4 regions of the Streptomyces sp. NBC_00078 genome follow, and region 2 is predicted to be linked to each of the others. Evidence: riboswitches for the same ligand, from Rfam matches in the RefSeq annotation. Region 2 holds a riboswitch; each other region holds the start of a gene.
What was found. Region 2 has a riboswitch for cyclic di-AMP ahead of OOK07_RS26750 (C40 family peptidase). Riboswitches for the same ligand answer to the same signal wherever they lie in the genome.
Positions count from the first base shown of each region.

Region 1: another riboswitch for cyclic di-AMP. It lies ahead of OOK07_RS32380 (M23 family metallopeptidase); the one in region 2 lies ahead of OOK07_RS26750 (C40 family peptidase).
Region 3: another riboswitch for cyclic di-AMP. It lies ahead of OOK07_RS05435 (C40 family peptidase); the one in region 2 lies ahead of OOK07_RS26750 (C40 family peptidase).
Region 4: another riboswitch for cyclic di-AMP. It lies ahead of OOK07_RS17240 (LysM peptidoglycan-binding domain-containing protein); the one in region 2 lies ahead of OOK07_RS26750 (C40 family peptidase).

Region 1 covers NZ_JAPELX010000001.1:6,897,563-6,900,761, reverse strand. The annotation lists gene OOK07_RS32390 (HPr family phosphocarrier protein) at 1-127, shown strand, start outside; gene OOK07_RS32385 (GntR family transcriptional regulator) at 267-962, opposite strand; gene OOK07_RS32380 (M23 family metallopeptidase) at 1,152-1,916, opposite strand; cyclic di-AMP (ydaO/yuaA leader) riboswitch at 1,929-2,091, opposite strand; gene OOK07_RS32375 (M16 family metallopeptidase) at 2,292-3,199, opposite strand, start outside.
Region 2 covers NZ_JAPELX010000001.1:5,677,235-5,680,433, reverse strand. The annotation lists gene pcrA (DNA helicase PcrA) at 1-521, opposite strand, end outside; gene OOK07_RS26755 (hypothetical protein) at 671-1,126, opposite strand; cyclic di-AMP (ydaO/yuaA leader) riboswitch at 1,695-1,850, shown strand; gene OOK07_RS26750 (C40 family peptidase) at 1,859-3,010, shown strand; gene OOK07_RS26745 (tellurite resistance/C4-dicarboxylate transporter family protein) at 3,109-3,199, shown strand, end outside.
Region 3 covers NZ_JAPELX010000001.1:1,181,175-1,184,373, reverse strand. The annotation lists gene OOK07_RS05445 (helix-turn-helix domain-containing protein) at 1-398, opposite strand, end outside; gene OOK07_RS05440 (ATP-binding protein) at 612-1,070, shown strand; gene OOK07_RS05435 (C40 family peptidase) at 1,289-1,762, opposite strand; cyclic di-AMP (ydaO/yuaA leader) riboswitch at 1,766-1,907, opposite strand; gene OOK07_RS05430 (hypothetical protein) at 2,324-2,632, opposite strand; gene OOK07_RS05425 (ATP-dependent Clp protease proteolytic subunit) at 2,640-3,199, opposite strand, start outside.
Region 4 covers NZ_JAPELX010000001.1:3,704,844-3,708,042, forward strand. The annotation lists gene eno (phosphopyruvate hydratase) at 1-958, opposite strand, end outside; gene OOK07_RS17240 (LysM peptidoglycan-binding domain-containing protein) at 1,248-1,928, opposite strand; cyclic di-AMP (ydaO/yuaA leader) riboswitch at 1,932-2,117, opposite strand; gene OOK07_RS17245 (LysM peptidoglycan-binding domain-containing protein) at 2,313-3,199, opposite strand, start outside.

The DNA.
Region 1 (3,199 bases), 1.2 Mb from region 2:
GGGCCTGGGCGCCCAGGGTGGCGAGGAGATCGTCCTCGCGTCCGACGCCGAGGGTGCGGACGCCGCACTCGACCGTCTGGCCAAGCTGGTCTCCGAAGGTCTCGAGGAGCTCCCCGAGACTGTCTGATCACGGCACCGCAGAAGGGCTCGTCCGAATTACCGGGCGAGCTCTTCGCATTTCTTGTGCCAAGACCGTGGAATTCCCGATCGCGGGCAGCATGGATAAACCCCCGCGAATTCTCTTGTCTTTGTATACGGCGCCCGTGTTAATGACGCAGGCTCGACATGTTTACGGCATGTTGCGAGTTCCTCACACGGTCGGCGCGATCGGCGCCGGGGGTGAATCGCAGCCGGTGCACCCCGCTGGAACGCTCGGTGTGCAGGGTCGTGACCGCCCGCGCGCGCTCGCTGTCGCCGCGGGCCACGGCGTCGACGATCGCACCGTGCTCCGCCCAGGACTCCACGGGGTCGGCGGGCGCCTCCACGGCGTACATCCAGGCGATCTTGTGGCGCAGCTGGGTCAGCATCGAGGTCAGCGCGGGGCTGCCGGCGGCCTGCGCGAGCGTCTCGTGGAACCAGCTTCCCAGGGAGCGCAGATCCTCGCTGTTGCCCCTCCTGGCCCGCTCCTGGCCCAGTCTCACCAGGCCGCGCAGGACCTTGAGATGGGCCTCGGTACGCCGCTGGGCGGCCCGTGAGGCACCGAGCGGCTCCAGGAGCATGCGCATCTCCAGCAGGTCGGAGGCCTCCTGCTCGGTCGGTTCCGCCACGCACGCGCCCGCGTGCCGTCGGGTCACCACGAAGCCCTCGGCCTCCAGCGTGCGCAGGGCCTCGCGGACGGGAACGCGCGAGACGCCGTAGCGGCGGGCCAGAACTTCCTCGGTGAGGCGGCCGCCACGCTCGTGGACACCGGCGACGATGTCGTCCCGGATCGCCGTGCACACCGAGTGCGCCGGAATACGCATGACCGACCTCCGACTTAATCCCCGTGAAACGTCGATGATTGACGCGTGTTCCGTGACTCTATTGCACAGAGCCGGAATTTCCGACGGGAGGCCGGAATCCATGGATATTTTTTGGACAGCAGGGCAACGGAAAGCGGCGAAACCCCGGCTCGTGGAGCCGGGGTTTCGCCGTTGTCCTGCGATCCGTCGTCAGACGTTCACGCCGTGCGAGCGCAGGTAGGCGACGGGATCGATGTCCGAGCCGTACTCGGCGGTCGTACGGGCCTCGAAGTGCAGGTGCGGTCCGGTGGTGTTGCCGGTCGCGCCGGAGACGCCTATCTGCTGCCCCGGGACGACCGTCTGGCCCACCGAGACGCCGATGGACGACAGGTGGCCGTACTGGGTGTACGTGCCGTCGTGCATCCTGATCACGATCTGGTTGCCGTAGGCGCCACCCCAGCCGGTCTCGACGACGGTGCCGGCGCCGACCGCGTGGACGGCCGTGCCGCTCGCGGCGTGGAAGTCGATGCCCGTGTGGCTGCCGGAGGACCACAGGGAGCCACCGGTCTTGTAGCCGGTCGAGACGTACGAGTTCGAGATCGGCGCGACGAAGGTGTTGAGGCGCTTGCGCTCGGCCTCGCGCGCGGCGCGCTCCTTGGCCTGCCGCTCCGCCTCGGCCTTCGCGGCGGCCTTCTTGCGCGCCGCCTCCTCTGCCGCCTTCTTGCGGGCGGTCTCCTCGGCGGCCTGCTTCTGGGCGTCGGCCTGGGCGTCGATCTTGTCCGCGATCGTGTCGCCGATGGTGATGACAGGGGTGAGGCCGGTCTGCTCGACGGAACTCTCGGCGGCGAGGGCCGGAGCGGCCTGGGCGCCGACGACGCCGGTGGCGGCGAGAGCCGCGACCCCTGCGGCGCGGATGGTGGTGCGGTGCATCCGCGTGGGACGACGGTGCTTCCCGGTGGCGCGCGTGAACGCCATGTGGTGGCTGGTCCTTTCCTTCCCTCTCGCCTACCGGGTTAGCTGACGGGTTCGGAGCAGGAAGGTCTCCTACGGACCCCCTCGCTGCGCGCGGGCGTCCGATTCACCCCAGGGACTGCGATGGGTCCCCGGCTCCCCTGGCTCGCGCCATAGGGGGACTCGGCGATGACTGTCCGGTGCCGCGGATGCGGCGCTGTGCCTGACGGACAGACCGGACGACGCTAAGCGGGGCGACTTTCAATTCCCAAACGGATCACGGTTTTTGTAGTACATGCCACAGGTCAGACAGGCAACCTCTCCCCTAATTCGGACATTAGGGGGCCCTGGTGACTCATCAGTCACCAGGGCCCCCACGCGCGCGGCGCCGCCGGTCCTCTACTCGGCTGCCACGACGGTGACTTCTCCGATCCCCAGGGCCTCGACGGGCTCCTTGATCGCGGCCGCGTCACCGACGAGGACGGTCACCAGACGGTCCACCGGGAAGGCGCTGACGGCCGCCGCGGTGGCCTCCACGGTGCCGGTGGCGGCGAGCTGCTGGTACAGCGTCGCCTGGTAGTCGTCCGGCAGGTGCTGCTCGACCTGGTCGGCCAGCGTGCTCGCCACGGCAGCCGCGGTCTCGTACTTCAGCGGCGCCACCCCGACGAGGTTCTGTACGGCGACATCGCGCTCGGCGTCGGTGAGCCCGCCTTCGGCGAGCGTGCGCAGCACCTTCCAGAGGTCGTCGAGCGCCGGGCCGGTGTTGGGGGTGTCGACAGAGCCGCTGATCGCGAGCATCGCGGCACCGGAGCCGTCCGGGGCGGACCTGAGGACCTGGCCGAAGGCGCGCACACCATAGGTGTAGCCCTTCTCCTCACGCAGGACACGGTCCAGACGGGAGGTGAGGGTGCCGCCCAGGCAGTACGTACCGAGCACCTGCGCGGGCCACACGCGGTCGTGCCGGTCGCGGCCGACGCGGCCGATGAGCAGCTGCGTCTGGACGGAGCCGGGACGGTCCACGATGATCACGCGTCCGGTGTCGTCGGCGGTGATCGGCGGCACGGGACGGGACTCGCCCCTGGAGCCCGTCCAGGCGCCGAGGGTCTCGCCGAGCAGCGCGTCCAGGTCGATGCCGGTGAGGTCGCCGACGACGACGGCGGTGGCCGTGGCAGGCCTGACGTGCCGGTCGTAGAAGGCGCGCACGGCCGCCGAGTCGATCTTCTCGACGGACTCCTCGGTGCCCTGGCGCGGGCGCGACATGCGCGAGGTCGCCGGGAACAGCTCCTTGGAGAGCTCCTTGGCGGCAC
Region 2 (3,199 bases):
AAGGAGGAGGTGAAGCCGAGCTTCTTCGACTCCCTGCGCAGGATGCGCACGCACGCGCTGTGGAAGGTCATCACCCACATCGCGTTGGCGCGCGGGCCGACGAGCTGCTCGACGCGCTCCTTCATCTCGCCCGCGGCCTTGTTGGTGAAGGTGATCGCGAGGATCTGGCCCGGGTGCACGTTCCGCTCGCCGAGGAGGTGGGCGATGCGGTGGGTGAGGACGCGGGTCTTGCCGGAGCCGGCGCCGGCCACGATGAGCAGCGGAGTGCCGGAGTGGACGACGGCCGCGCGCTGGTTCTCGTTCAACCCGTCCAGGAGCGCCGCCGCGTCGATCGCCGGGCGCGGGGCGCCGTCGCGGTAGTAGGCGTCCCGGTCCGGGGGCGCGTCGAACTTCCCGCCGAACAGATCGTCCGGAACGGGCTCCGGCAGGTGATCGTCCTCGGGCGGTGGCGGGGATTCTTCCTCGTGGCCGCGGGGGGCCTTGAGATCCGCCAGGAAGCTGTCGTCAAAGAGGCTGCTCATCGCCTTCCGAGTCTAGGGTGCCCCACTGACAGCCCGCCGCCACCCCGAGAACTTCCGCCGAATCGGGGGCCTCGCGCGCCTCGGCCTCAGAAGCCGAGGATCTTCCAGATCTGGCCGCCGGCGTCTTCTTGCCCTCCAGGACCGTGCCGTCACGGTCCGCGACCGGCCAGGCCGAGACGTAGACCGTGCCGCCCCCGGGTCGACGGCCACTCGACGATCTTGCGGCCGTCGGGGGATGCCAGGACGGCGTACGGGTTGGAGTCGACGGCCGTCTTGTGCGGGTTGCGCTTCGGCTCCAGCGCGGAGATGTCGGCGGCGATCCTCGTCCTGCCCCGGTCGATCGACAGCAGCTCGCCGAGCTTGTCCCAGGGCGGGGCAATAGGCACACCGGCTTCCGGCGGGGCCCAGGTCTCCACGCCCCAGACGCTGCCGTGGCGGGCCGAGCCGCCGTTCAGACCGACCGCCAAGCCGCCGTCGGGCGCACCGGCCGAGGGCAGGCCGTCGACCAGGCGGTGGCGCTTCCAGGCACCCCCCTCCCGGAAGACCTTGCTGACCGCCGCCGTCAGGCCGATGCAGGTCGGGCCCTCGGTCCCTCGCCGAGGCACTTCTTGCCGCCCCGGCCGGCCTCGGCGACGTACAGATGACCGGCGTCGTAGGCGAGCCGGCGCGGATTGTCGAGGCCTTGGCGATCACGCGGATCGCCGGCTTGCCGCCGGAGTGGCCGCCGGAGGCGCTCGCGGGTGCGATGCCCGCGGTGGCGGCCAGGGCGACCGATGTGCCGATGTGCCGATGTGCGATGTGCGATGTGCCGATGTGCCGATGTGCCGATGTGCCGATGTGCCGATGTGCCGATGTGCCGATGACGAGTGTTGCGCCCCTTCCTCACGGCCGTACCCCCGCACCCGCCCGGGGCGTCCGACCGCGACTGGCTGGAAGTTAGCGCCAGGAAGCGGGCGCACTCCGCTATTCCGGTCAAAGTGCGCGCACATCTGCGCAGATCTGCGCAGATACTTCCGGAAGGACCCCGTCGCGCGACACTCTGACCCAAGGTCACGAAAATGTATCGGGCATATCGAACATCAACCTTCACACGGGCCACACGAGTTGGCTACCGTTCCGAGCAGGCCGCACGACACCCACCGGCGACCGTCGCCGGGCCGCGCAGCCTCCGTCGAGTCCGGTGTGCCTCCGCGCATCCGGAGCCGGGGACCCACCGATCCCGGGGTGAATCGGTCCGACTCCCTTCCGGGGCTCGGACCATAGGGCAACCCTTCCGAACCACCCGCCCGAACCCGACAGCTAACTCGGTAGGCGGAACGTGGAAGGAGTCGCCTCCCTTGGCGTCGCACCGCAAGTCACGCCCCTCTGTTACGCGCGTAGCGGGCATACGCACCCCCGCTCTCGCCACGGCCGCCCTCACCTCCGTGGCCCTGCTGTCCCAGTCGGCCAATGCCGCCCCCGCCGCCGACGGGCAGCCCAGTCTCGAGGAAGTCGAGAAGAAGGTCGACGACCTCTACCGCCAGGCGGAGTCGGCCACCGAGAAGTACAACGCGGCCAAGGAGAAGACCACGACGCAGCACAAGCGCGTCGACACCCTCCTCGACGATGTCGCCCAGCGCACCCAGAAGCTCAACGCGGAGCGGGAGGAACTCGGTTCCTACGCCGCTGCCCAGTACCGGACCGGCGCCGCCGCACCCGACACGGCCACCTTCCTGCTCGCCGACTCTCCGCAGGACTACTTCGACCAGACGCAGCTGATGGGGCGGCTGACCTCCCGCCAGAAGAGCGCGGTCGACGACTACTTCACCGAGCAGTCCGCGGCGATGAAGAAGCGGCAGGAGGCCTCCAAGAGCCTGGAGACGCTCACCGAGACGCAGAGCGACCTGCAGACGGCCAAGTCGACGGTGCAGACCAAGCTCTCCGGCGCGCGCGAACTGCTGTCGAAGCTGACCGCCGAGGAGAAGGCGCGGCTCGCGGCCATCCAGCAGAAGAAGAAGCAGGAGGCCGCGCGCAAGGCGGCCGAGCTGGCCGAGCGGCAGGCGGCCGAGCAGAAGGCCAAGGAGGAGACCTCGGCCGGCGGGAGCGGTTCCTCCGCGAACTCGGGCAGTACCTCCGGCACCGGCTCCTCGGCCACGAAGGCCGAGAAGACGCTCGCCTTCGCCCGTGCGCAGGTCGGAAAGCCGTACGTCTGGGGCGCCACCGGCCCCGGCTCCTACGACTGCTCCGGCCTCACCCAGGCCGCCTGGAAGGCCGCCGGCGTCAGTCTCCCGCGCACCACCTACGACCAGGTGAAGGCCGGCACCACCGTCCCCCTGGCCGACGCGCAGCCCGGCGACCTGGTCTTCTTCTACGACGACATCAGCCACGTCGGCATCTACATCGGCAACGGCATGATGATCCACGCCCCGAAGCCCGGCGCGTACGTCCGCGAGGAGTCGGTCTACTACGGCGGCGAATCGATCATCCACAGCGTGGTGCGGCCGGCCTGACGCACCCGGGAGCGGGGCACGCGCGCGTGCAGGTGTTTTTGGACCCGCGCGCGCGTGCCCCGCGCCCCTCGGCAGCGGGGCTCCCTAGGCTCGGCCCCATGTCCGCCTCCTCCGCTTTCCGCACCTGGTGGGAGCAGCGTTCGCCGACGGCCGGGGCCGCCGTGATGGCGACCGGCGTCATGTCGGTCG
Region 3 (3,199 bases), 4.5 Mb from region 2:
CGGGCGTACTCGGGCGTCTGCAACAGGCCGGGTACGACGGACGTCTCCAGCGTGCTCATCGTGCTCGCCTGGGACTCCAGGCTGATGAAATCGCGGTAGGTCGGCGGCAGTACCCCGCGATAGGCGTGCCACCAGTGGTGCCGGCCGCCTCCCTCGTCGGAGCCCGCCAACACCATGAGCAACTCACGGAGTTGGGCGTCCGACACGGTGTAGGCGTCCAGAAGTAACCGCACATCGGCCGGTTTCACCCCGCTGGCACCCGTCTCGATCCGGCTCACCTTCGACTGGTGCCAGCCCACGAGCCGGGCCGCATCACCACTTGTGAGCCCCGCACTCGTGCGTAACGCACGCAGTTCGGCACCCAGCTTCCGACGGCGCACCGCGGGACCGTGCTGCATGCGTTACTCCTTACTCCTTCCGGGCCACCCAAATACGGTCTCCCGTCGCAGAGTTCACCGCTTTGAGCGACAGATATATGCACATCTTGGTGGATCGCCACCCGTGAGCGTTGCGGTAATGGCACTCTGGCGACGAAGCACCAGTCCGGGACCGTACTCGAACCATCCGCTCCGTGTCGGACTCCGGTCCCGTGGGAAAGGGACGACCGCGCCATGGCAGACCATCTGGAAGCATCCGTCACTCTGCCGAGCGATCCCGCCTCGGTCGCCGCGGCCCGCGGCTACGTGGTCGACACCCTGGCGGAATGGGGACTGCCGGCGGGCTCGGAAACCTCCGAGACCATCCGGCTCATCGTCTCCGAACTCGCCACCAACGCCGTACAGCACACCTTCGGGCTGTCACCCACCTTCACGGTGGACGTCGAGCTCCACCATGACGAACAGCTGCGCATCGGCGTCACCGACAGTCATCCCCGCCTCCCGAAACGGCTGCCCGCCGCCGTCCAGCAGGACAACGGCCGGGGCATGGTGATCGTCCGCTGGCTGGCGGCCGAGTGCGGCGGCAGGGTCCGGGTGCGTCCCACCCGGGAGGGCGGCAAGACGGTGTCCATCGAGCTTCCGTGGACCGTCCCGGCCGAGCCGGTGCCGGCAGCGGGACAGCAGGAGCCGTAGCGCCGAGGCGTACGGCGCGGCCGCGAGGGGCGAAGGCGTCAGCGGGAACGTGGGGACGGGCCGGTGGCGCTCGGCTCGGTCCAGAGAGCGGTCACGGCGCGGTGAGGGCTCCGGTGGCAGAGCGACGCGGTTCCGGGCCCCCGGGCTGTGCGCCGGGCCCGTGGGAAGGCCCCGCGGGGGCGACGGCCTGTCAGGTCGGCGTCGCCCCCGCGGGAGAGTCAGCTGATCCGGCCGTACCAGACGCTGTTGGTCCAGATCTTCTGCAGCTTCACGACGTCCCCGGTCTTCGGGGCGTGCCAGATCTTCCCCTTCCCTGCGTAGATGCCCACGTGGTAGACGCTGGAGCCCGAGTGGAAGAACACGAGGTCTCCGGCCTTGCGGCCCTTCGCGGAGATGTGGTGGGACTTGTTGTACTGCTGGGCAGCCGTCCGGGGGAGCTTCTTGCCCGCCTTCTTGAACGAGTACAGCGTGAGCCCTGAGCAGTCGAACCTGCGCGGCCCCGAGGCGCCCCACTTGTACGGGGACCCCTTCTTGGAGGCCGCGATCTGAAGCGCCTTCGTCGCGGGCGTGGCGGCCGCGGCGTCGGAGGCGACACCCGGGACCACGATGGAGCCGCCCACGGCGGCGATGGTGAGCGCCGAGGCCGTGCCGGCCCGGGCCATCAGCGACGGGACACGATTGAGCGCAGACATGCGCAACCCTTCGTCAGCCGCCTGTGAAGGATGACCTGTCGGATTCGGGCTGGCGAAGTTGCCCGGCCGCGGCTGCGGCTTCACCCCAAGGGCTGCTCGACCCGGCGTCTCCGTGCGGAGACGGCCGTTCCGGCGACCCGTCTTGCCTGGGTCCTCCACTCCTGCCGATCCACTCCTGTCGACCGGTCACCCGTGCGGCGGCAGGACTCGGCGTCCGCCCGGATCGCCCCGCCGCTGTGGCGGGGGCTTGTCGTCAGACAGGGATCCTCACCTACAGAAGTCAGAAAAACCCAATGGAACCGTGACTTTGTGTTGTTACTCACCACTCACCCGTTCGGGTGGACACCCCTGTGTTCGAACGGACGTTGAGGCCCCCGGCGAGCCCCGGACCAGCGGCGGAACACCTCATTCCGCCCTCGGGCCACGCGCGTTGTGCAACTCCGAGGGTCCCGAAAAAGGGGCCTAGCGTCCTCCAAAAGGCGGTACGCCGTTTGGTCCGTTTGAAAGCCGGTCCGGACACCTCGCCGCCGCGGCGAGGTGTCCGGACCGGTTGGATCCGCGTCAACTGGGGCAGTGCGGCGGCAGGGTGACCCTGGCCGTGCGCCGCTCGCCGTCCAGCACCCTGAGGGCGCGTCCCAGGGTCGGGGCGTGCAGCTCGTTCTCGCCCCGACGGTGCATCAGCGCCAGCGCGTCGCGCAGCGCCGTCGCCTGGCTCACCAGAGCCTGCGCGGCACGCAGTCCGCGATACGTGTCCCCGTCGTGCGCCGGGTTGATGCGGCCGAGCAGGTCGACCACGTCGAGGTAACGGTCGATCAACTCTCCCTCGGCGCGCGTGAGAGCGGGCAGCGGCGGAAGTTCGGGCGGGAGCACCGGCCGCTCACCGACCGGTGGGCGGGGCGAGGGTGACCCGGCGGCTGGGGATGATCTCGTCCACCAGCCCGTACTCAACCGCTCCTTGGGCATCCAGGATCTTGTCCCGCTCGATGTCCGCGTTCACCTGCTGCGCACTGCGCCCGGTGTGCCGTACAAGCATCTCCTCAAGGCGGGTGCGCATCCGCGTCAACTCCTGGGCCTGGATGGCCAGATCACTGGCCTGCCCCTGGACCGGCTGAGCCAGCGACGGCTGATGGATCACCACGCGGGCGCCCGGCAGCACGAACCGCTTGCCCGGCGCGCCGGCGGCCAGCAGCACCGCGGCGGAGGAACCCGCCTGCCCCAGGCAGGTCGTCGCCACGTCGCAGGTGACGTACTGGATCGTGTCGTAGAGCGCCGTCATGGCGCTGAACGAGCCGCCCGGCGAGTTGATGTACAGCGCGATGTCCCGGTCGGGGTCCTTGTGCTCCAGATACATGAGCTGTGCCATCACGTCGTTCGCCGAGGTGTCGTCGACCTGCGTCCCGAGGAAGACGATCCGCTCCTCCAGCAGCTTCGAGTACG
Region 4 (3,199 bases), 2.0 Mb from region 2:
CCGGGTTGGTGACGAACAGGTCGTCGCCGACGATCTGGACCTTGTCGCCCAGCTTGTCGGTGATGACCTTCCAGCCGGCCCAGTCGTCCTCGTACAGCGGGTCCTCGATGGAGACGAGCGGGTACGCGGAGACCAGCTCCTCGTAGTACTCGGTCATCTCGGCGGCCGAGCGGGACTTGCCCTCGAACTCGTACTTGCCGTCCTTGTAGAACTCGGACGCGGCGACGTCGAGCGCGAGCGCGATCTGCTCGCCGGGGATGTAACCGGCCTGCTTGATGGCCTCGATGATGAGGTCGAGCGCGGCGCGGTTGGACTCCAGGTTCGGGGCGAAGCCGCCCTCGTCGCCGAGGCCGGTGGACAGGCCCTTGGTCTTCAGCACCTTCTTGAGGGTGTGGTAGACCTCGGCGCCCCAGCGCAGGGCCTCGGAGAAGGACTCCGCGCCGATCGGGGCGATCATGAACTCCTGGATGTCCACGTTCGAGTCGGCGTGCGAGCCGCCGTTCAGGATGTTCATCATCGGCACCGGCAGCAGGTGCGCGTTCGGGCCGCCCAGGTAGCGGAAGAGCGGGAGGTCGCTGGCCTCGGAGGCGGCGTGGGCGACGGCCAGGGAGACGCCGAGGATGGCGTTGGCGCCGAGGGAGCCCTTGTTGTCGGTGGCGTCCAGGTCGAACATGGCCTGGTCGATCAGGCGCTGCTCGGTGGCGTCGTAGCCGACGAGCTCCGGGCCGATCTGCTCGATGACGGCGAGGACGGCCTTCTCGACACCCTTGCCCTGGTAGCGGTTGGGGTCACCGTCGCGGAGCTCGACGGCCTCGAAGGCGCCCGTGGAGGCGCCGGAGGGAACGGCGGCACGACCCGTGCTGCCGTCGTCGAGGCCGACCTCGACCTCGACCGTGGGGTTGCCTCGGGAGTCCAGGATTTCCCGGGCTACGACGACGTCGATGGACGGCACGAGCATCTCCTTCATGGATGTGACGCGGCTACGGCTGAAGCGCAGTGGCTCTGCGAGACGAGCCTAACCGCCTCCGGCCGATCGGCCACGCTGCCGACCACCCCTTGAGCAGAACCGAGAGTAAATTGTTTCCGAACGGAACAAAGCGTGGACGCAAAAAGAACCCCGCCCCGGTGCGTACGGGGGAACACGCACCGGAGCGGGGAGCCCGTGGGGACGGGGGGAGGCCCTCACCTGTCCTCCATGGTGGAGGACACGGTCGGGCGGGCGCTGTGGTTCAGCTACCGGCAGGCCGTCACTTCAGGTGCAGCTGCTGGCCCGGGTAGATGAGGTTGGCGTCGGAGACGATGTCCTTGTTCAGCTTGAACAGCTTCTGCCAGCCGCCCTTGACGCCGTGCTTCTCGGCGATCGAGCTGAGGGTGTCACCCTTGACGACCTTGTACTCGCCGTCGCCCTTCTTGACCTTCTTGCCGGTCGGGGTGGTGACGGTCTTCTGGCTCTTCTCGGTCTTCGCGGCCGGGCGCTCGGAGGAGCGGGAGGCGGCCTGCGAGTCGGCCGAGCGGTTGGCGGTGCTGGAGCCGGAGGCACCGGCGCCGTTGTAGGCGGCGCTGGACAGGCCCGTGCCGCAGACCGGCCAGGCGCCCTTGCCCTGAGCGGCGAGAACCTTCTCGGCGACGGCTATCTGCTGCGCCTTGCCGGCCTGGTTGGCCTGCGCGGCGTACTGCGTGCCGCCGTACGCGGCCCAGGTGGACGCGGAGAACTGCAGGCCGCCGTAGTAGCCGTTGCCGGTGTTGATGGACCAGTTGCCGCCCGACTCGCACTGGGCGACGGCGTCCCACTCGGAGGCGGTGGCGGCGGAGGCGTTGCCGGCCGCCATCAGCGGGGCGGCGATGGCGACACCGGTGACGCCGGCGATCGCGGCGGCGCGGGTGGCCTTGGACGGACGACGGTGCTTGCCCTTGCCGGAAAACAGCATGGTGGATCCCCTCACCGACGCCTGCGAGGTGAGCTGTCGGGTTCGGGCCGGTTGAGTTGCCCGGCCGCGCACCTCCCGGTGCGCGGCTTAACCCCAAGCCGGTTCCGGCGTCGGAGGCCGTGAGGCCTCAACTGCCGGACCCGGCACCTACCTTGGGTCCCCCGCTCCTGCCTACGGCGCTTTACGCGACGACTGTTCCCGTACGGCCGCTGGCAGGATTCGGCGTTGCGGCAGCCGGGGCTCGTGTTGACGAGCGGTGACGACCGTAGACACGCGATCGAGGGAATTTCAAAGACGATCAGGGCTTCTGAGACTCATCCCACACTTTCACCAAACCGGACATTCCGGAGCGAAGCGTGACGCGAACTCCCGTTGCTTTTCGCCCTATTCGGCAGGGAGTCGCAGGGTCTGACCGGCGACGATGCGGTTCGGGTCGCTGCCGAGGGCCTTCTCGTTCTCGGCGTAGAGCGCGTGCCACCCGCCGTCCAGGCCAAGGGAGTCGGCGATGGAGGCGAGGGTGTCGCCGGCGTGGACCGTATACGTGTCGTCGGTGCGAGTGTCCGCCTTGGTCCCCTCGGCGCTCGCGCCGCGGTGGCGGCCGGTGCCGAGCGCGCCGGTGTCGACGAGGCTCCAAGAGCCCACTTCCTGCTGAACGTTGTCCGAGTCGCCCCCCTTTGCCCGGTCTGCGGACGAGGCGTCGCTGCGCTGCGCCTCGCGCGAGGCCGTCTTGGACGGGGAGGCGGAAGGTGAGGCCGACGTACCGGATTCAGCCGAGTCGCCCTTCGCGTCCTCGGAGGCGGAAGGCGAAGTGCTGGACGACGCACCGGAGGACGAATCCGACGAAGATGACCCACTGGATCCATTGCCGGACGAGTTGGACAAACCGGTGGAGTCGGATGCACCGGAGGAGTCGGACGAACCCGAACCGCCGTCCAGAATGCCCGTGTCGATGTCGGCCGAGTCCGAGTCCTTGTTCAGGCCGGAGGTCAGTCCGCAGAGGTGGAAGGCGCCGACGCCCTGGTCGTCCAGGAGCTTCTCGGCGACGGCTATCTGCTGGTTGCGGCTGGCCAGGTCTGCACTGGGGGCGTAGTCGAGGCCGCCGTACTTCTCCCAGTTCTGCTGGGTCAGCTTGAGCCCGCCGTAGAACCCGTTGCCGTTGTTCTCGCTCCAGGCGCCGCCGGTCTCGCACTTCGCCACCTTGTCCCAGGTGGTGCCGTCGGCGGCGTGTGCGGAGGCCGCCCCCAGGAGCGGGATGGCGATGGCGGAGCCGG